3 regions of the Paenibacillus sp. F4 genome follow, and region 2 is predicted to be linked to each of the others. Evidence: riboswitches for the same ligand, from Rfam matches in the RefSeq annotation. Region 2 holds a riboswitch; each other region holds the start of a gene.
What was found. A riboswitch is a leader RNA that binds a small molecule or an ion and turns the genes downstream of it on or off. The one in region 2 is predicted to bind glycine.
Positions count from the first base shown of each region.

Region 1: linked by a shared signal. The riboswitch ahead of gcvT (glycine cleavage system aminomethyltransferase GcvT) and the one ahead of sdaAB (L-serine ammonia-lyase, iron-sulfur-dependent subunit beta) in region 2 are both predicted to bind glycine.
Region 3: linked by a shared signal. The riboswitch ahead of C1T21_RS24715 (alanine/glycine:cation symporter family protein) and the one ahead of sdaAB (L-serine ammonia-lyase, iron-sulfur-dependent subunit beta) in region 2 are both predicted to bind glycine.

Region 1 is NZ_POVS01000017.1:82,440-89,847, forward strand. It holds gene ptsP (phosphoenolpyruvate--protein phosphotransferase) at 1-1,171, shown strand, start outside; gene gcvPB (aminomethyl-transferring glycine dehydrogenase subunit GcvPB) at 1,293-2,789, opposite strand; gene gcvPA (aminomethyl-transferring glycine dehydrogenase subunit GcvPA) at 2,786-4,141, opposite strand; gene gcvT (glycine cleavage system aminomethyltransferase GcvT) at 4,268-5,368, opposite strand; glycine riboswitch at 5,545-5,644, opposite strand; gene gcvH (glycine cleavage system protein GcvH) at 6,039-6,431, shown strand; gene C1T21_RS19075 (PTS mannitol transporter subunit IIBC) at 6,860-7,408, shown strand, end outside.
Region 2 is NZ_POVS01000003.1:13,268-20,675, forward strand. It holds gene C1T21_RS00095 (Ig-like domain-containing protein) at 1-1,777, shown strand, start outside; gene sdaAA (L-serine ammonia-lyase, iron-sulfur-dependent, subunit alpha) at 1,849-2,748, opposite strand; gene sdaAB (L-serine ammonia-lyase, iron-sulfur-dependent subunit beta) at 2,738-3,427, opposite strand; glycine riboswitch at 3,637-3,752, opposite strand; gene C1T21_RS00110 (DUF6359 domain-containing protein) at 4,090-5,679, shown strand; gene C1T21_RS00115 (ABC transporter ATP-binding protein) at 6,005-7,036, shown strand; gene C1T21_RS00120 (ABC transporter ATP-binding protein) at 7,014-7,408, shown strand, end outside.
Region 3 is NZ_POVS01000020.1:287,322-294,729, forward strand. It holds gene C1T21_RS24705 (LacI family DNA-binding transcriptional regulator) at 1-184, opposite strand, end outside; gene C1T21_RS24710 (glycoside hydrolase family 1 protein) at 401-1,858, shown strand; glycine riboswitch at 2,027-2,103, shown strand; glycine riboswitch at 2,122-2,216, shown strand; gene C1T21_RS24715 (alanine/glycine:cation symporter family protein) at 2,377-3,795, shown strand; gene C1T21_RS24720 (iron-containing alcohol dehydrogenase) at 3,853-5,025, opposite strand; gene C1T21_RS24725 (carbohydrate ABC transporter permease) at 5,174-6,001, opposite strand; gene C1T21_RS24730 (carbohydrate ABC transporter permease) at 6,024-6,899, opposite strand; gene C1T21_RS24735 (ABC transporter substrate-binding protein) at 6,931-7,408, opposite strand, start outside.

The sequences.
Region 1 (7,408 bases), on a different contig from region 2:
GAACATCGGCGGACGTACTTCGCATTCGGCTATTATGGCTCGCTCACTTGAAATTCCTGCAGTTGTGGGAACAAAAAATATATTGTCTCAAGCTAAAAGCGGCGATTTGATTATCGTTGATGGTTTGGATGGTCACGTATTCGTGAACCCTACCGAAGAGATTGTTGCGGAATACCGTGCTAAACAGGTGGCATACGACAAGCAACGCGAAGAGTGGCGCAAGCTGCGCGGCGAAGCTACGGTTTCTGTCGATGGTGTCCATGTCGAACTGGCAGCCAATATTGGTACGCCTAATGATGTAGCTGGTGTTCTGGACAACGGTGGTGAAGGCGTTGGCTTGTACCGTACGGAGTTCTTGTACATGGGACGCGATAAGCTTCCATCCGAAGAAGTACAGTATACGGCGTACAAAACCGTTCTGGAAAGAATGGAAGGTAAGCCGGTTGTAGTTCGTACTTTGGATATCGGTGGCGACAAAGAACTTCCTTATCTGGACCTGCCGAAAGAAATGAACCCGTTCCTCGGATTCCGTGCTATTCGTCTGTGTCTGGATCGCCAGGATATTTTCCGCACTCAATTGCGTGCTTTATTGCGTGCGAGTGTGCATGGTAACCTGCGCATCATGTTCCCGATGATTGCTACGCTGAACGAATTCCGTGAAGCTAAAGCTGTTTTGTTGGAAGAAAAGGAAAAGTTGGTAGCCGAGGGTGTATCCGTATCTGAAGAAATTCAGCTGGGCATCATGGTAGAAATTCCTTCTACAGCGGTATTGGCTGATCAATTCGCAAAAGAAGTAGATTTCTTCAGTATCGGTACAAACGATCTGATTCAATACACAATGGCAGCGGATCGCATGAACGAGCGGGTTTCTTACCTGTATCAACCATACAATCCATCCATTCTGCGTCTGGTGAAAATGGTTATTGATGCCGCTCACCGTGAAGGACGTTGGGTTGGTATGTGTGGTGAAATGGCAGGAGATACAACAGCAATTCCGTTGCTGCTGGGTCTTGGACTTGATGAGTTCAGTATGAGCGCAACTTCCATTCTGCCAGCACGTAGTCAAATCTCCAAGTTGTCCCGTGCGGACATGGAAAAACTGGCTACAAAAGCTCTGGACATGCAAACAGCAGAACAGGTTGTTGAATTGGTTCAAAGCATCGAAGGCTAAGGAAGGGTATTACATTTCAAAGGTTATATCTTTTTCCAACAAAAAAAATTGCTGTGTACATACAGCAGCCGGTATCTATTTAGATACCGGCTTTTTTGCATCCTTTAAGTAGAATTTGTTTTTAACTGCATGAGCAATTCAGTACAGGTTTGCGGGCTGCGGTAGTTTCGTCCAATCGTGTGACTGGAGTAGTATATGGTGCATTGAGTACCAGCTCAGGGTTCTCTTCTGCTTCCCGCGCAATATGAATCATAGTGTCGACAAAAGCATCAAGTGTTTCCTTACTTTCCGTCTCCGTGGGCTCGATCATGATGCACTCCTCTACATTCAGCGGGAAGTAAATTGTAGGCGGATGGTAGCCGAAATCAAGCAGCCTTTTGGCTACATCAAGCGTGCGCACTCCAAATTTTTTCAAGCCTCGCCCCGACATTACGAATTCGTGTTTGCAATGTCCAGGGTAGGGCAGGTCAAAATGTGGAGCGAGCCGATGCATCATGTAATTGGCATTGAGCACAGCGCATTCCGATACACGCTTTAAGCCATCAGGACCGTAGCTACGGATATAGGCGTAGGCACGAACGAGAATACCGAAGTTGCCGTAAAAGGCCTTAACCCGTCCAATAGAATCTCCCTGTTCCCGGTCCCAGTGGTACACCCCCTGCGGATCCCGTACGACAAGCGGCTTGGGCAAATAAGGGATGAGCCGTTGCTTTACGCCGACAGGCCCAGCGCCGGGGCCGCCGCCGCCGTGCGGGGTACTCATCGTTTTGTGCAAATTGAGATGCACTACATCGAAGCCCATATCCCCGGGGCGGGTAATCCCCATGATGGCGTTGGAGTTCGCCCCATCATAGTAGAGCAGACCACCCGCGTCATGCACGATGGCAGCAATGTCAGTGATTTGCTTCTCGAACAGTCCAAGCGTGTTCGGGTTGGTCAGCATGAGCGCAGCGGTGTCGTTGCCTACGGCTTGACGCAGCGCATCCAGATCCACTAGCCCCTCAGGAGTGGAGGGGAGGGTGACGGTTTCGAAGCCCGCGACGGTTGCGCTGGCGGGGTTCGTTCCGTGCGAGGAATCCGGCACGAGCACCTTGGTACGTCGCTCACCGCGTGCTTCGTGGTATGAGCGAATCATCATCAGCCCGGTCCATTCGCCATGGGCGCCCGCGGCGGGCTGAAGCGTGACGGCATCCATGCCAGTTAACGCAGCCAAATCATTTTGGAGCGTATGCAGCAGCTCCATGGCACCCTGGATGCTCTCCTCGGGCTGATATGGATGGATTTTGGCGAAGCCTGTATACCGGGCGACATCCTCATTCACTTTCGGATTGTATTTCATCGTACAGGAGCCGAGCGGATAAAATCCATTGTCCACGCCGAAATTTCGCCGGGACAAGGCGGTATAATGCCGAATAACGTCTACTTCGTATACCTCGGGTAATGCCGCAGGTTCGCTGCGCAGCGCATAATCTGGCAAAAGCTCTCCCACCGGGCGACGGGGAACGTCGCACTCGGGAAGGGAATAGGCGATGCGACCCGGACGGCTCAATTCAAAAATGAGCGCTTGATCGTGTTCCTTCAACAGCCCTTGTTTCTGATCCTGTCCGGTGTGTGTCATAGCAATCCCCCCAAGGTGTGTACAAATTGGTCAATCTCTTCTTTGGTTCTTTGCTCCGTCACGGCAATCAACATGTGACCAGCAAGTTCCTCATAGTCCCGGCCCAAATCGTAGCCAGCGATAAATCCAGCAGCTAGCAACTCGGTCTGGAGTCTGCTCATATCTGTACCCTCAGGCAGTCTAAGGGCAAACTCGTTAAAGGTTGGTGCGTTAAACGAGGAAGTTACGCCCTTCAAGCTCAGCAATTGCTCTAAGGCATATCGGCTTTTATGCAAATTTAGCTCGGCTACTTCCTTGATCCCCTTCCTACCCATAACAGACAAGTATACAGATGCGGATAAAGCTAGCAACGCTTGATTGGAGCAAATATTAGAGGTGGCCTTTTCGCGTCGGATATGCTGTTCCCGCGCTTGCAAGGTCAGCACGAAGCCGCGTTTACCATTGCGGTCTGTGGTCTGACCCACAATGCGGCCAGGGATACGGCGCATATGTGTCTGAGAAACGGCAAAGTATCCACAGGTCGGACCGCCGAGAGAAGAGGAGATGCCAAGTGGCTGCGCGTCTCCTACCACAATATCCGCGCCCTGTTTGCCGGGTGTTTCCAGCAAGCCAAGTGCCAGTGGGTTGGCACTGACGACCAAAAGACCTTTGTGCGCATGGATGAGATCAGCCATCGGCTTCAGGTTTTCCACGGCTCCGAAAAAGTTGGGGCTTTGGACCAAAACAGCCGCGGTCTGTTCCGATACGGCCGCCGCTAACGCATCAGCATCCGTTACGCCGTCCGAACAGCCGATCTCCACGATGTCCAAATCCAATCCGCGTGCATAGGCTGCCAATACCTGACGTGCCTCTGGATGGACGGACCTCGATACGATAAGCTGTTTACGGCGGGTAGCTGCGGCGGACAGTGAGCCCGCTTCCGCCAGTGCAGTCGCTCCGTCGTACATGCTGGCATTAGCTACAGCCATGCCCGTCAATTCGCAAATATACGACTGAAATTCGAAAATGGCTTGTAGCTCGCCTTGGCTTACTTCCGGCTGATAGGGGGTGTAGGCTGTATAGAATTCCGAGCGTGAAGTGATGTGCTGGATGACGGACGGAATATGATGATCATAAATTCCTGCGCCAAGGAAGCTGGCATGTGTGTCTGTATTGGCGTTGTGTCTGGCCAGCTCGGCCAAGTGGCGGGTCAAGGCTTTCTCATCGAGTCGAGAAGAAAGAGGGAGTTCCCCTTGATATCGAATGGCCTCTGGAATGTCACTGAACAAATCATCAATGGATGATACACCGACCACACGCAGCATTTCGGTTTGATCCTGCTCAGTCATAGGGAGATAACGATGCTGCTTCATAGGTTCTGGCTCCTTTCGAAAAGCAAAATTTTAAATCGTAAATTAGCTAATAAAAAAGTGTGAGATGAGAAACCCGGAAGTTCATATCTGACATGTTTGCTTTATTGAAATGAAGAGAGTTTAAGATCAGCGCGGGCGTTTATAAAAGGGTGTTGCCACCACCTCGGCACGCAGGCGTTTGCCACGAATCTCAACCTCCAGCGGTGTGGAGAGGACGCTAAAACGACTGTCCACCAAGGCGAGGCCCAGATTACGCTTCAAGGTGGGCGACTGAGTTCCCGTTGTGACCTCACCGATGCGTTGTCCTTCTGCGAATACCGGATAATGGGCGCGTGGGATACCGCGATCAATCATTTCCAGCCCGATCAATTTGCGAGGAATCCCTTGATCTTTCTGACGTTGCAGTGCTTCTCTACCGATAAAATCTCCTTTATTCAGCTTGACGAAGTACCCTAGACCGGCTTCAAGTGGTGAAATCGTGGCAGATAACTCCTGTCCGTACAGCGGCAACCGTGCCTCAAAGCGTAGGGTATCCCGAGCACCAAGTCCAGCGGGAATCAGCCCATACGACTCACCGAAACGAAGCAAACTCTCCCATACGGCTGGTGCTTCCGCGGCAGGTACGTAAAATTCAAAACCGTCTTCGCCCGTATATCCGGTTCGTGAGACGAGAGCTTTTGCTCCGAACAATGGCACGTCCTCATGGAAGCGGAAAGATGCCAGATTCGTAATGTCCGTATCTGCCACGGCTGCGGCAATTCGTACTGCTTCTGGTCCTTGCAACGCCAGCAATGCTATCGCATCAGACACATTCTCCATGTGAACGGATGCAGGCATATGGCGAATGAGCCAATCCCAATCCTTATCGATGTTAGAGGCGTTCACTACGAGCATGTAGCGTTCTGGTCCTTTGCAGTAAACAAGTAGGTCGTCTACTACACCTCCATCGGGGTAACACAGGAGTGAATATTGTGCCTGACCTGCTTCCAACTGGCTGACATCATTCGTGGTCACCCTTTGCAGAAAAGCTTCGGCCTCTTTGCCTTCAACCAAAAACTCGCCCATATGCGATACATCGAATAAACCCGCACGTTGGCGGACGGCCTCATGCTCCTTTTGAATGCCGCTAAACTGAACGGGGAGCTCCCAGCCGCCAAAGTCAATACAACGAACCCCAGACTGCGTCCCGTAGGACGAATATAGCGGTGTTCTTCGCAAATTAGTCATTTTTCCACTCCTATCCGGTGTGATCGGCTAAACAAAAAAGACAGGCCGAAAAAAACGTATAGACAGCAGTCTATACTCTTTTTTCAGCTCTGTCCTTGATACCAGAAAGTTACCCCGGTATGTACCGGGTTTCCTCTTGGGTGATCCGCTCCAATAGCGAATGCTCTCCAGAGATGCGTCCGGCAGAGGTCCTTTTGCCTGAGAGATTCACCTGCAAATGCAGGCTTACTCCTTCGGCGCTACCTTCGGGATCTGCGGTATATTACCTGGCTGTGCAGATAACAACTTGATCCGATTCGCGTGCACAACTGTCTCACAAGCGGCAACAGCTATGCGAATCTTTTTGGCAGTCTCTCCCTCTGCGTTCATCCGCGTTTGCAGTTGTCGGGGTGTTTCCCAAAGTATTTGCTATAATCCATTAATACGCAAATTCATTCAAAATGTCAATAAAAATGTCATCGAAAACAATAGAAAAAACATTTAATATATAAATAAGGATATGTAAGCGTTTGTTATAAGCTATCATATTTTTATATAGTACGCTATATGAGGTGATATGAAGTATTTTTGTTAGTATTATTGACATGAGTGTTCTTGTTGTCATAATCTTAACCTGTCTAATACAGGTGAGCAAAAGCGATTTTATTCATATGGAAGTGAGGGGAACAGGATGGGTGAAGTGAAGCAGCAACTTTGGTATACAAACGAACATGAGTGGGTTCAGCGTACAGAGAATGGGACGGTGCGGGTTGGTATTACGGACTTTGCACAGCATCAACTGGGTGATATTGTTTTTGTAGAATTACCTGAGGTGGGAGTAACGATTGAGCAGGGAGCGGAGATCGGTACGATTGAATCGGTGAAGACGGTATCCGACCTTTTTGCTCCGGTGACGGGAAACGTATTAAAGGTGAATGAAGCGCTGGAAAGTACGCCTGAACTAGTAAATGAATCTCCCTATGAAAAAGGTTGGATGATCGAAGTAGAGATGGGCAAAGATGTGGAGGAAACATTGGGCAAGCTACTGTCTGCGGATCAGTATGAGAAGTTGATTTCGGAGTAATAATGGGGCAATACAGCATGAAAAAAGAGCGTGTTATTCTGAATTTTTTATATTGATTTTCAATTGAATAAGAGCATCGTTAGTTCGCTCGTTTTTTGTATAAAATAGTCGCTATGATCTGCCATAGCGGCTATTTTTTTGTTGTCATTTTGGAAGCGTAATTACGTGTTTTACTCTGGCACAGAAGGTGGTTCCCTATAAGTTTGTGCAGATTTAAATTCCTGTTTTTTCGACTAATTTCTATAGCTACAGGTCATATTAAGAAGAATTATGCAGGTATAATACCATCCCGGATAATTTAAATTTAAATGTTGTCATCAACGTTCATGACGAAAGTACGTTTTCATTTCGTTGATGAAGATAGCGCTGTCATTTAGTATGAATTTTAAGAAAAGGTAGTGATGCTTACCTACAAGGAGGATTTGAATATGAGCACATTGGACACAAAGCCAAGTTCAAAAGGAGGCACTCGTGTCGCCGTACAGCGTTTTGGCCGTTTTCTTAGCGGAATGGTTATGCCCAATATGGGAGCCTTTATTGCATGGGGATTGATTACAGCACTCTTTATTCCGACCGGATGGTTCCCGAACGAAGGTTTTGCACAACTGGTTGATCCGATGAAAAATTATTTACTGCCGCTGCTGATCGGTTACACAGGGGGCACGATGATTCACGGACAGCGTGGAGGTGTGATCGGTGCCATTATGACGATGGGTGTCATTGTGGGGGCCGATATCCCGATGTTCCTGGGCGCGATGGTAGCTGGTCCGCTGGCTGCATGGATATTGAAGAAGTTTGACAAGGCCATTGAAGGCAAAGTCAGATCAGGCTTTGAAATGCTGGTCAATAATTTCTCAGCCGGGATTATCGGTGCCATTCTAGCACTGCTTGCCCATGTGGCGATCGGCCCGGTTGTACAAATGATCAGTCAAGTATTATCGGCAGGGGTACAGTTCCTCGTGAACGCAGGGCTATTG
Region 2 (7,408 bases):
ACAGACCGTAACCATTGCTGTGCAGGTAGAGCAGGTTAAACGTCTCGATGTCAGTTCATCAGAGGTTTCTCTTTTGTTGAAGGATACTGAGAAGGTTAAACTATCAGCGACGTTTCCGGATGGATCGGTACAGGACGTGACAGAGTCCGCTGAGTGGAGCTCCAGCAATGCAGCTGTGGCGGATGTACTGAAAGGCACCATTACCGGCTATAGCGCGGGAAAGGCGACAATTACAGGTAAATATGGCACGATGTCTGCTACGATTTCGGTAGATGTCGATCAAACGAATAAGCTGAAAGCCAGCGAATCCAATATTTTTCTGCGTCTGGATGAATCTAAAAAAATACAAGTTTCTGCCGTTTACCCGGATGGGACGGTAACGGATATCACAGATAAAGCTACTTGGACATCAAGCGATGAAAAAATTGCGACTGTGAATAAGGGAACGATTATGGCCATTGGAGCGGGTTCGGCTACGGTGACCGCTAAGTATGGAGATAAGACCGTTTCGATCAAGACAGATGTCGAAACCTCCAGATATCTGGATTTGAGTGAGGACAAGCTGAGCCTGAATGCCAAGGAATCCAAAAAGCTCAAGCTGACCGCAACGTATGTAACAGGTACGGAAGAAGATATCACAAGTAAGGCAGAGTGGAAGTCCAGCAATGAAGATATCGCTTTTGTCAGTGCGGGAGAAGTCACGGGTTATAAAACAGGTGAGGCTACGATCACCGCTTCTTATGGTGGCAAAACAGTTACAGCTACGGTATCCGTAAATGTACCCGGTGATCTGTCTCTGTCCTCCAAAACGGCAACGATTGATATTGATGAGGACTATACTGCAACTTTGACGGCTACTTATGCGGATGGGCGTAAGGAAGATGTAACACAGGATGCAGAATGGGCTTCAAGCGCGGAAGATATTGCCTCTGTGTCCAAAGGAACGATTACGGGTAAATCTGCTGGTAAAGCGGTTATTACAGCGACCTATAATGGCAAAAAACTGACGATTAATGTACAAGTAGGCCTTGTAGACCGTCTGGAAACAGACTCGCGTGTAATTGCGCTTGGTGCTCAGGAAACGAAGCAGCTGAAAGTAACAGGAGTTAAGAGTGGCGGTACAAAAACAGATGTAACCAAGGACGCCACCTGGACAACTAGCAATGTAAAAGTGGTTGAAGTTAGCGAAGGTTTGATCAAAGCGAATGGTAGCGGCAAGGCAACTGTGACTGCTTCATATGGCAAGCAAAACATTACGTTTACGGTAGAAGTGGACGTAGCGCAAAAGATTGAAGCGGATGCAATCGCGCTATCGCTCAAATCTGGAGATCAAAAAACCATTGCGATTGTGGTTAAATCAAGTGATGGTAAAGAAAAGGACGTTACGACCCAAGCTGAATGGAAAACGTCTAATTATAAGGTAGCCACTGTTAAAAAGGGTCAGGTTACCGCGGTCAGCTACGGTAAAGCTAACATTCAAGCGAAGTTTGGCGGGAAGGTAATCAGCGTACCCGTGGATGTTGATACGCTTAAATACCTGCAAACAGACGAAGTTGCTTTGAATTTGAAGGCAGGACAGCTGGCTAAGGTTACGGCTACAGCCACGTATAAGGATGAGTCGGAGAAGGATGTTTCCAAACCGGCTGTCTGGTCCTCGTCCAGAATTGTTGTTGCGACCGTCAAAGACGGTAACATTAAGGCACAGGGCAAGGGCAAAGCTGTAATTACTGTGAAATATGCAGGTAAAATGACGAAGGTACAGGTAACCGTTCAGTAAAACAAAAGAGCAAGCATACGTCCAAGGACGATATGCTTGCTCTTTTGTTTTAGGAGGCTACCGCTTATAAATTATGACTTATCCTTCTTGGTCGGTGTGTTGCGTGTAAGTGATTCGGTCAAACGCTTGCCAGTCGGCGTCTGGGCCAAGCCGCCTTTGGCGGTCTCGCGGTGCTTCGACGGCATCGCACTGCCGACTTCAAGCATCACGTCAATGACTTCGTCAGACGGAATAGCGCTGCGCACACCCGCCAAAGCCATGTCCGCTGCGGCAAGTGCAGTCACGGCTCCCAGCCCGTTGCGCACAATGCACGGAATCTCCACGAGTCCGGCGACGGGGTCGCAAATGAGGCCGAGCGTGTTCTTAAGAGCGAGACCCACGGCGTGAACAGCCTGTTCAGGCGTACCACCGCGCAACTCGACCATAGCACCAGCGGCCATCCCGATAGCTGAGCCAATCTCAGCCTGACAGCCTCCCTCCGCGCCAGAAATGAAGGAGTTGTTGGCGATCACGTAGCCAATGGCTCCAGCGGCGAATAGGCCGTGCACCATATGCTCATCATCCCAGCCGAACCGCTCCTGCGCACTGATGAATACACCAGGGATAACCCCACATGAACCTGCGGTGGGCGTGGCGACAATGCGACCCATGGACGCATTAACCTCCGACACGGAGAGGGCATAAGCCATAGCGAGCGCGGAGGCATCGCCGGAGCAGGTTTCCCCTGCCCGCAGATACTCGGCTAGGCGCTTGCCGTCACCGCCCGTCAATCCACTGCGGGATACGGTGTCTTGCGTCTGACCGCGATGAACGGCTTCCTTCATCACTTCATAATAATCAGACATTTGGCGGAAGATTTCTTCCTCAGGTGTATTCGTCTCTTGTACCTGCTCTTGAATCATCAGGCGGCCAATCGTGGTGGATTCTTCAGCGCATAAAGCGCTGATCTCATGCAGATGGCTAAACCGCATCGGATTCAGCTCCTTTTTTCAAATTAATCATTTTAATTTCGTACATATGAGGCAAGGACCGCAGCTTTGTGATCAATTCAGCCGTAGCAGGACTGTCCGTTTCGATGGCGGTGAGTGCTTCACCATCCCGGCCTTTGCGATCCACGTGCATATAGGCAATGTTAATGTCAGCCGCGCCGAGCGCTGAAGTCACCGCGCCCAATGTACCGGGCTTATCTGAGTGAAGAAGCACCAGCGTAGGCAGCTCCCCGGTCAGGTTGACTCGGAATTCGTTGAGTTGCTGGACATGGATGCTCCCGCCGCCGATGGAGGAGCCCAGCAGTGTGCGCTGATCCTCGCCCTTCCACAGCTCGAAACGGACGGTGTTCGGATGAGGAGCGGGTAGCCCGCTGACGGCGAATTCCACGGTCATCCCGGCTTGCTCTGCCCATTGCTCGGCATCCGGAATTCGGTGATCGTCTGTATCGTAATTGAGCAGCCCTGCGATGAGCGCTAGGTCTGTACCGTGTCCTTTGTACGTGTCGGCAAAGGAGCCGTACAGTGTCATGCGGGCACGGTCAGGCTGCGCCCCGAGCCAGTGCCGGGCAACGCGTGCGAGCCGCACCGCGCCTGCGGTGTGTGAACTGGAAGGTCCGGTCATGGCCGGGCCGATAATGGAAAATACATCTTTGAAACGCATGGTGTGGCCCCCTGTATGTTCTATACCATAGTATATGGTATTGCCGCGTCTTTGCGCGTATAGACGGTTCCTAATGCTGACGTACAATGTGAGCACAAAAAAGGACAGGATAAGGAAGTTTCCCTTATCTCTGTCCTCGTTACCTGAGAGTTTCGTGCGGTGTCCTTACCGCCTTACCCCTTGGGTGGCTTGCGCTCTCTCCAGAGTTGCGTCAGATGACGATACATGGACCTGAGAGATTATCCGCCAGCCGGGTGCTGGCGTCTTGCTCCTTCGGTGCCGCCAGAGTGTAGGCTCTCTGGACAGACTCTCCCGTCATCTTCATTCGCGTATACCGTTCTACATGTCTTTCTTAGGGTAATGTATGCCGTGCTCGGTGTCAATCACAGGGTTCAATTTTTACATAAACGAGGATTTTGCAAAAACCCAATAAGCGACTTCCAATGAACAATATATAGATCGAAATGGCCTAGTTCGTCTAGATATTGCGCTTTGGAGCGACTGGAATCGAATTTTGCAAAATCCTGAAACAGGTGCGTTTCCAATAAAAAAGATTAAAATTTACATAATTATGGATGAAATCAGGAAGGAATTAGAAGATTGGCGGCTAATCTGATAAAGGACAAGTACATTTATGGAAAACATAGGAGGGATATTGACGTATGGTAAAAGGCTTGCGGTTCACAGGTTCACGCTTAAAAGGGATGCTGCATCTAGCAGCAATCGTATCACTGCTGATCGGGATCTTCGTTCCATTCGGTCAGGTCAAGGCAGAGGGAGCATTGACAGTAGCCGAAGCACTTCAGCGCCAAAGCAGTGGAGATACGGTGACGGTGGAAGGTTACATCGTCGGACATGCTACCGGATCGAAAACGGCTAACTTTTCTTCTCCGTTCGCGAATGATTTTAACGTACTGATTGCCGATCAGGCAAATGAACGTAATACGTCTAATCTATTGGATGTACAGCTGACTTCAGCGTACAGAGGGCAATATGGGCTATCAGGCCATCCTGAGCTGATCGGCAGCAAAATTCGTGTGACGGGTACACTCGGCGCCTACAATAATTTTGGCGGAGTAAAAAGCCCAAGCGCTGTTGAACTGGTGAGCGGAAGCGAGCCGGGGGAACCAGGTGAACCTGGCAACCCGGGTCAACCCGGTACTACACTGCCGGATGGAAAAGGCAAAAAGGTGCTGTTCGATAATACGCACGCACAGACCGCTGGTGCAGCAGATTGGGTCATTGAAGGCGCCTTCTCCGACTTTGCCAATGGACTGCGTAATGTAGGCTTTACGGTAGACCAATTGAATCGTCCCATTCCTTTTACTTATGGAGAGCAGGCCATAACATATGACAAGTTGCGCCAATATGATGTGTTCATTATTGGTGAAGCGAATGTTGCCTTTAAGGCATCCGAGCAGGCTGCCCTACTGCAATACGTGAATAACGGGGGAAGCGTATTCTTCATCTCCGATCATTATAATGCGGACCGTAACAAAAACCGTTGGGATTCCTCCGAAGTTATGAATGGCTACCGTCGTGGAGCCTATACTAATCCAGCCAAAGGCATGACGGCAGAAGAAGCTGCATCACCGGCGATGCAAGGATTAACAAGCTCCGATTGGCTGGCGACCAACTTTGGCGTTCGTTTCCGTTATAATGCGCTTGGTGACGTGAATGCTACCGACATTGTAGCCGCAGATCAATCTTTCGGCATTACCAAGGGTGTGCGCTCGATTGCGATGCATGCAGGATCTACGCTGGCTATTATTGATCCTACCAAGGCTAAAGGCATTGCTTATATCCCTTCAGGCACGAAAAAATGGGGGAATGCTGTAGATCAGGGAGTTTATAACGGCGGGGGCCGTGCGGAAGGACCTTATGCCGCTATCTCCAAGGTAGGTCAAGGCAAGGCAGCGTTTATCGGTGATTCTTCCCCTGTAGAAGATGCTACACCGAAATATGTGCGTGAGGAAAATGGACAGTCGAAGAAGACATATGATGGTTTCAAGGAAGTGGATGATTCCACCTTCCTGGTACAAACGGTCCAATGGCTTGCATGGAAGCAGGACTACACGAAATTGTCCGATGTGGCAGGTTTGACTCTGGATCAACCAACGAAGCTTCTGCCATTCGAGGAGCCTGCGGCTTCCACGGAACCGCAGGCTGAGCCTTGGGCTGCTCCGGCAGCAGGCTACAAATGGTACGATCCTAGAACGTTCAAGTCTGGCTCCTATGGAGCGGCTTCGTAATTATCGTCAGGAGCTCAATGTGAGCCGGTGTTAGTTAGTCGTTTGATCCCTGCAGAGGGATCAGGCGACTTTTTTTGTGATGAAAATTAACCTGTGGTTGGTTATTTCATTACATTTTGTGCCAGAAAGGCCGCGCTACTCCTGGATCATTGATTTTTTAAATGATGTTGATAGCATAATCTTAATTGATATATCCATATACTGGTGATAGGATGTATTCAAATTATTCCGACAAAAACGGTATGTAATGTTCATGAGAGGTTTTAAACATCAAACATGGTGAGAATAAGCGGGACAAGACCATGGAGAATGGAGGAAGCGCGCATTGAATACCGAACCCGTGTTGGAAATTAAAGGATTATCCGTCTCTTTTCGCATCAAGGATCAATATCACCCCGCAGTCGACCATCTGGATCTGACGGTCAACCCCAATGAAGTGCTGGCTGTAGTCGGAGAATCTGGCTGTGGCAAAAGCGCGCTGGCGCTTTCTATCCCGCAACTGCATGACATGGAACGCACACGTGTAGAGGGAGAGGTCCTTTTTAAAGGTACGGACCTGAACCGTCTTTCTTCAGGGCAAATGAATAAAATCCGCGGAGCGGGCATTGGCATGATTTTTCAGGACCCGCTGACAGCACTCAACCCGTTGATGAGCATTGGCAAGCAGATTGAGGAAAATCTTGATTATCATACGTCACTATCTACGAAGCAAAAAAGGGAACGTGTGCTGGAGCTGCTGGAAAGCGTAGATATACCGAATCCTGTGCGTGTGTATGAGCAGTATCCGCATGAACTGTCAGGAGGGATGCGGCAGCGTGTGATGATCGCGATTGCCATAGCTTGCCGACCTTCTCTTATTATTGCAGATGAACCAACTACTGCGCTCGATGTAACGATCCAATCGCAAATTCTCGACTTGCTCAAACAGCTTCAACAGGAGACTGAGAGCGGAATTATCCTGATTACGCACGATCTTGGTGTTGTGGCAGAAGTAGCCGACCGCGTGGTGGTCATGTATGCCGGAGAAATCGTGGAGAGCGCTGATGTTTTTGAATTATTCAGGCATCCACAGCATCCGTATACGCGTTCGTTGCTTGCTTCTATGCCGGGATCGCACACCAAGGGGGAATCACTGCATGTCATCGGCGGCATTGTTCCCTCATTACAAGATATCCCCCGCAATAGTTGCCGCTTTGCTCCGCGTATTCCCTGGATTCAGCAGAGAGTGCATGAAGACCATCCCCAATTAAATGAAATTTCCCCTGGACATTGGGTCCGTTGTACATGTTATCAGCATTTTCATTTTGAAGACGAGGCAAAGGGGGAGGCTGCTCATGGCACTACTGGAGTTAAATGATTTGAGGGTCCACTATCCGGTGCGCGGTGGTTTCTTCCAGCGTGTTATCGATCAGGTGAAAGCAGTGGATGGCGTGTCGATCAGCATTGAGGCAGGCCAGACATACGGGCTGGTGGGAGAATCCGGCTGTGGAAAAACGACGACAGGCAGGACGATCATCGGTCTAAATAAGCTGACGAGCGGACGGATTCTGTTTAAGGGAAAGGACCTTGCGGCTCTGAGCCGTAACAACCGTCATCCACTGCGTAGAGATATTCAGATGATTTTTCAGGACCCATACTCTTCGCTCAACCCGCGTAAGCGCGTATTGGATGTGATTGCTGAACCGCTGCGAAATTTTGAAAAGCTGAGCAGTGAGGAAGAACGAAGGAA
Region 3 (7,408 bases), on a different contig from region 2:
TCTGAAGCGTCTGACCCTTGGATAGAGAAATAGCATTCCGATTAGGAACATAATCTAATTCCTGCATGATTTTCAAAATCTTAGCTCTTGTTTCGTGACTGACATGGGGGGACTGATTTAATACTCTGGATACCGTAGCTTTGGAAAAGCCCGCCAGTTTTGCAATTTGATCAAGATTCGACATGGTGCTTCTCCTCACATAAGAAAAAAATAAATTCTTGACATGAAACGCGTTACAACGATTAGGATGCTTATGAAGGCATTACGTCTATTTTAAAGCAACTGTCAATGCTTTTCAAAGGAGAACGGTTATCGTTAGGTATGGATTCATATTTGCAGCACTTGATGGGATTACTTGGCCAAAATAAAAATCTTAAATACGGAAAGAGGTCTTTATACTATGACTAAGACGCTAAAAGGATTTCCGAAAAACTTCTTGTGGGGCGGGGCAACGGCAGCCAACCAATTGGAAGGTGCTTTTGACGTAGATGGAAAAGGTTTGTCCAGCGCAGACATGATTGCCTATGTACCCAAAGCGGAACGTAAGAACGATCATGCTATAGAGATTTCGTCCGAGCGACTCGAAGACATTTTGGCAGGCAAAGTCAATGCCCGTTTTCCAAAACGTGAAGGGGTAGACTTTTACCACCATTACAAAGAAGATATTGCATTATTCGCTGAAATGGGCTTCAAAGTATTCCGTATGTCCATCCATTGGTCGCGGATTTTCCCGAATGGCTATGATGCCGAGCCGAATGAAGCAGGATTGCAATTCTACGACAATGTATTTGATGAGCTGCGCAAGTATAATATTGAGCCGCTGGTAACATTGTCACATTATGAAACACCGCTAGGTCTGACGCAGAAGTATAATGGCTGGCTGGGACGTGAAGTCATACAGCATTACGTAAATTATGCCGAAACGGTGTTTACGCGCTATAAGGATAAAGTAAAATACTGGCTGACCTTTAATGAAATCAATGTAATGACCATGAGTCCGTTCACCGGTGGCGGTGTGGTTATTGACCGTGTAGAAAACAAACAACAAGCGATATATCAAGCATTGCATCATCAATTTGTAGCTAGTGCACTGGCGACCAAACGGGGACATGAGATCATCCCGGGCGCTCAGATCGGCTGTATGCTGGCACGTATGGAAAGCTATCCACATACGTGTAACCCAGAGGATATACTGAAAGCCCAGCATGAAAATCAGATGAACCTGTTCTTTACGGATGTGCATGCCCGTGGGGAATATTCCAACTACATGAATCGTTATTTTGAAGAAAATAATGTTGTAATACACACAGAACCAGGCGATGCCGAAATATTGAAAAATAATACGGTTGATTTTATCTCATTCAGCTACTATATGACCTTGACCGTATCTGCAGGTCCAGAAGGTGAGAAAGCAGCAGGAAACCTGATTGGCGGCGTGAAAAATCCATATTTACAGTCCTCTGACTGGGGATGGCAAATTGATCCGATCGGTCTGCGTGTTACGCTGAACACGTTATATGACCGCTACCAAAAGCCGCTGTTCATCGTGGAAAATGGCTTGGGTGCTTATGATAAGGTAGAAGAAGACGGTTCTGTGCATGACACATATCGTATTGATTACTTGCGTCAGCATATTGTTCAAATGAAGGAAGCGATTGCCGACGGTGTTGATCTGCTTGGCTACACCAGCTGGGGTCCTATCGACCTTGTGAGCATGTCTACTTCCGAAATGTCCAAGCGCTACGGATTTATTTACGTTGATCTGGATGATGACGGTAACGGAACGCTCAAACGCTCCAAAAAGGACTCATTTAACTGGTATAAAAATGTGATAGCAACCAATGGTGAAGAATTGTAATTCCATATTGTCTCGGGCGGGTATAGCAGAGGACATCCTAAGGATGCAATCTGCTGTACCCGCTTTTTCGATAGACACAATAATAATATTTCAGAGGGCTTCACAAACTTTTCACTTGTAATAAGCTGAAAGTTTTCTGTATAATGAATAAAAATTTCATATGTCTGGTTGATGTTTGCGGGAGATGGAACGAAAGTTCCGACCGAAGGGGCAAAACTCTCAGGTGCTTAGGCTGATTACAGCAACAAGCGGGGACCGTAAACGGACAGAACTCTGGAGAGACCCTTAATTGGGCGCCGAAGGTGCACCGCAGAGAACATCTGCTTAAACTCTCAGGCAAAAGGACAGAGACGCGAATAACCTGTGACAGGGAATGCCCTAGGCTTTTTTATGAGCTATTAGTGGCAGAAAACCTGCACAAGATGGTTGTATTTTTTCGTGCCTTTAACCTCTCCAGGAGTCGAATCAGCGGATTTGACTCTTTTTTGTTTTCTAATATGCTGGAGGAGCGGGTTGAAATGAATTTGGTACATGTGTTAGAAGCGATTAGTAGCTGGATATGGGGGGCGCCTCTCATCATTCTTGTCATGGGAACGGGGTTGTGGCTGACCATACGTTTGAAGATGCTGCAGGTATTCCGCCTGCCCCTGGCGATCAAGCTGATCGGTAAGGCCCCGAATGAAGGCAGCGGGGATGTAAGTAGTTTTGCGGCTTTGAGTACAGCGTTGGCGGCTACAGTTGGCACAGGAAGTATTGTCGGCGTAGCGACAGCCATTAAGCTGGGCGGGCCGGGTGCCTTGTTCTGGATGGTTGTTGCAGCCTTTTTTGGGATGGCGACGAAATATGCGGAAGGTGTACTTGCGGTAAAATACCGGGTGAAAGATCGGAATGGACAATTTTCCGGCGGCCCGATGTATTATATTGAGAAAGGTCTTGGACGCCGTTTTAAACCGCTGGCGATGCTGTTTGCTTTTTCGGGCATGCTGGTAGCGTTGTTCGGGATTGGAACGTTTCCGCAGGTCAAAGCGATTGTATCTTCGACTGAAAACAGTTTTGGCGTTCCGCCTATTGTAACGGCACTGATTATTGCGGTCCTTACAGGACTGGTTACTATTGGAGGACTCAAAAGCATTGCCAAGGTATCGACGAAGGTCGTTCCTTTTAAAACAGGCTTGTACGTACTGATCTGTCTCATCGTACTGATTCGGTTTGCTGACCAACTTCCTGCCGCAATTGCGCTGGTGCTCCATTCGGCATTTTCAACTACATCTGCAACGGGCGGATTTGCCGGAGCTACGATTATGCTGGCCATGCGTAGTGGGGTAGCCAGAGGTATTTTTGCCAATGAGGCCGGATTGGGGAGCGCACCGATTGCAGCTGCAGCTGCCAAAACCAAATGGCCTGCGGAGCAAGGGCTAATTTCCATGACAGGCGTGTTTATTGATACGATGGTTATTTGTGTGATGACCGGGTTGACGCTACTGGTTAGCGGTGTGTGGAGCGGGCCTACCGATGCGGGCCTGATGACTCAGCAGGCATTTTCCAGCGCATTCCCGCTGGGGGCAGAACTGCTCACAATCATTCTGATTATGTTCGCCTTCACCACTATGCTTGGCTGGAACTACTACGGGGAACGCTGTGTTGAATACTTGCTTGGGGTTAAGTGGATTAAGCCATACCGTTATCTGTTCATCGTACTGGTTGCCGGGGGCGCGTTCATTAAACTGGATGCGATTTGGTTGCTGGCAGATATCTTTAACGCAATGATGGCTTTCCCGAACCTGATTGCACTGCTCGGCTTATCAGGAATTGTAGTTGCAGAAACCCGAACCTATATGGATTCTCTGAATTCTAGTAAGAAAAAGGGCATTCTTGCAGGTGCCAGTGTAGGGGCAGCTATTCAAGTAGAAGAAAAGGGACAAACGGTTAATTCATAAATTCCAAAAGGGAGTGCCCTCAGCCACCATAGGCTTGAGGACACTCCCTTTTAAATGTTATAACGATGCACGTAAAATAGCTAAAATATCTTCTTGATTCAGCTTTTTATAATTACCAAAGCCTCCGTATTCCATTTCACGGGCTGCAATGATTGCGACTTTTTCCAATTGCTCATCATTAATATTGTAATCGGCCAGGGTGGAAGGGGCACCGAGACTTGTCCAGAATGCACTCAGGCGATCAATCCCCTCCAAAGCAATTTCCTTATCCGTTTTACCAGTGGTATCTAAATCAAACATACTGAGCATCAGCCGCTTCATGCGTGCAGCATCCTGATCCACCGTATGTCTCATCCAGTTGGGGAACAGGATCGCCAGACCGCCAGCATGAGGAATATCATATACAGCGGATAATGCATGTTCAATCGTATGCGAAGCCCAGTCCCCGAAGTAGCCCATTTGCAGTGTTCCGTTAAGGGCAATCGTTCCGGCATATAAAATCGTTTCACGATGCTCGTAGTTGTGCAAATCTTCCAGCAGCTTAGGTGCAGTTTCGATCACGGTTTGCAGCACGGAAAAGCACATACGATCTTGCAACGGTGTATTTTTAACATTGTGAAAATATTGTTCAAACACATGGCTCATCATATCCACCATGCCATATACCGTCTGATCACGTGGCACAGAGAAGGTGTTTTTTGGGTCCAGAATCGAGAATTTCGGATGTGTCACCGCGCTGCCCCATACGTATTTTTCGTTCGTTTCCCAGTTGGTGATAACAGAATCCGGATTCATTTCTGAACCGGTGGCGGCGAGTGTGAGGATGGTGCCGAATGGCAGAGCCTCGGTCGGCATGTGCTTTTTGTTGATAATATCCCACACATCGCCGTCATATTCAGCCCCTGCTGCGATGGCTTTGGTGCAATCAATAACGCTTCCACCGCCTACTGCAAGTAAGAAGTCGATTTTTTCGTTTCGGCAAATGTCGATGCCCTTCTTAACGGTGGACAAGCGCGGATTCGGTTCTACGCCGGACAATTCATGAATGTTCAGATGTAGCGGCTCTAACGCGTCTAATACCTGGTCATACAGACCATTTCGTTTGACACTTCCACCTCCGTATACCAGCAAAATGTTTTTGCCGTAATTCAGCAGTTCCTGCTGAAGTTCTTCAATTTGATTGTCTCCAAAAATTAATTTGGTGGGGTTATAATATGTGAATTTGTTCATCTGGTAAGTTCCCCTCAGTTCATAGTTCATGTTCAAATCGTAAATCGCTTATCCTGATTGCCTGTCGGATACCTAACTTCATCATGTAAGCTATTTGAAATGACGATTAACTATTATACATGAAATGAATAAGGGAATTCAAGTGAATCTAATCTTTGACCGCTCCGGCGGCAAGATCGGAAATAAACTGACGGCTAATGAAAAGAAACAAAATAATAAGTGGCAGTACAGCCAGCAGGGTGCCCGCAATGACCATCGCATAATCCGTATTGTAAATCCCGTTCAATTGTGACAGTGCAATCTGGAGCGTGAATTTACGCTCATCCGTTAAGACGATTAGCGGCCATAAATAATCATTCCAGGCTCCTATAAAGGTAAACGCGCCGAGAAAAGCGAACGCAGGACGTAGAATAGGCAGTGCTACATTCAAGTACAGTCGAAAAAAGCTGCATCCGTCCATCCGGCCCGCATCCAGCAGCTCCTTTGGAATGGATTCTTCCGCATATTGACGAATCCAGAAAATGCCGAAGGCATTTACCATCCCCGGGATGATAAGCGCTTTGAACGTACCTACCCATCCAAAGGAGGCCATCATGACAAAGGAGGGGACAAGCGAAAGTTGTGAAGGGACCATCATCGTAGCTAGCAGAACGATAAATAGCACTTTTTTGCCCGGAAAATCAAACTTGGCGAATGCAAAACCTGCCAGTGAATCGAAAAACAGAACCAATAGGGTAACAGAACCAGCTACAAAAAGGGTATTAAAAAAGGCTCCGGCAAAATTAATCTGTTGTAATACTCTCGTTATGTTATCCAAGAAGTGGCTGCCAAACCACAATTGCGGTGGAAAACGATAGATGTCTGAAGTGGTACGGGTTGCCATGACGATCAGCCAGTAAAATGGAAACATCGACAGGATGATTCCCACCAACAATCCGGCATATAAAACAAAGGATTTTGCGCGTGTCTGCATCATGTTGTGAAGCTCCTTCCCATCGTTATTTTTTACCTTGAACGAGTTTCCAGTTTATGATGGAGAATAGAGCAATGATGAGGAACATGCCCCATCCGACGGCTGCACCATATCCAAAATAGTTGTTAATGAACGACTCGCGGTACAGGTATAAAACGATGGTCATGCCACTTGCCCCGGAACCGCCGTCATTACCGACCAGGACCTGTGGCTCGGTGAAGAGCTGCATACCGCCGATGGTGGACGTAATGACCGTAAACAGAATGACTGGGCGCAGCATGGGGATGGTGATGCGGAAAAAAGCTTGCGCTCCGGTTGCCCCATCCATTTTCGCAGCCTCATACAGCACATGCGGAATACTCTGGAGTCCAGCCAGATAGATGATTGCGTTATAGCCCATCCATCTCCATACGACCATAGAAGAAATGGCAATTTGGATACCCCATGGCACATTCAGCCATTGAACCATCGGCAGCCCCAAGAGTTGCAGAAGGTAGTTGAGAAATCCGAAATTGTTGGCAAATAAGGCACCAAATATGATGGCGACAGCCACAATGGATGTCACGTTCGGCAGAAAGAATCCAACTCTCCATAAGGTGCGCATTTTCACAAAAGGTGCATAAAGGAGAAATGCAATAATCAGTGCGAAGAATAGCATCGGAATCGTTGAATACACCCAGATCACAAAGGTGTTGCCTACAGCCTGCCAAAATTCGTTATCTGTCACAAGATAGCGAAAGTTGCCCCAGCCGTTGTAGGTCATGTCTCCGATCCCGTCCCATTTGTGAAACGCCAGGTATAATGAAAAACCAATCGGAAACAATCCAAAGATGCCAAACAACAGATAAAACGGCGAGATCGCAGCATAAACAGCACGGTGCTTCCAGATTTCTCTCAGCATATGGTCCACACGCCTTTTTTGAATTTTATTTTTACCGCTGTAATTCCCGTTCAATTCGTTGCATCGTTTCCGTCCATAGTGCATCGGGATTAGCATCCTGCTTGGCGACATTGGAAAGGCGACGGGTCACAATGCCGTGGATGACAGGATAGCGCTCGCCGAAATAGCTGCTTTTGACATTACGTGCGGAGGCGGCAAAGATGAGCCCGGTGGCCTGACCACCAAAGAAAGGCTCGGGTGTCCCCATGATAGGATCGTCATAGACGCCGGGAGTGGACGGGAACAGCCCGATTTTATGGTAGGCATCCAGCTGGTGTTCCGGGTTTTGCAGCCAGGTCAGGACTTCAAAGGCTTCTTTGGGATGTTTGCTGGATTTGAGGATAGAAATGAAAGATCCACCCAGATTACCGTCCCCTCCAGGAGCACGGGCGACTCTCCATTTGCCCGCTGTATCCGGTGCGGCCTCCGTGAGAACTTGCTTCATCCAGACTGCCCCTACAAAAGAGGCT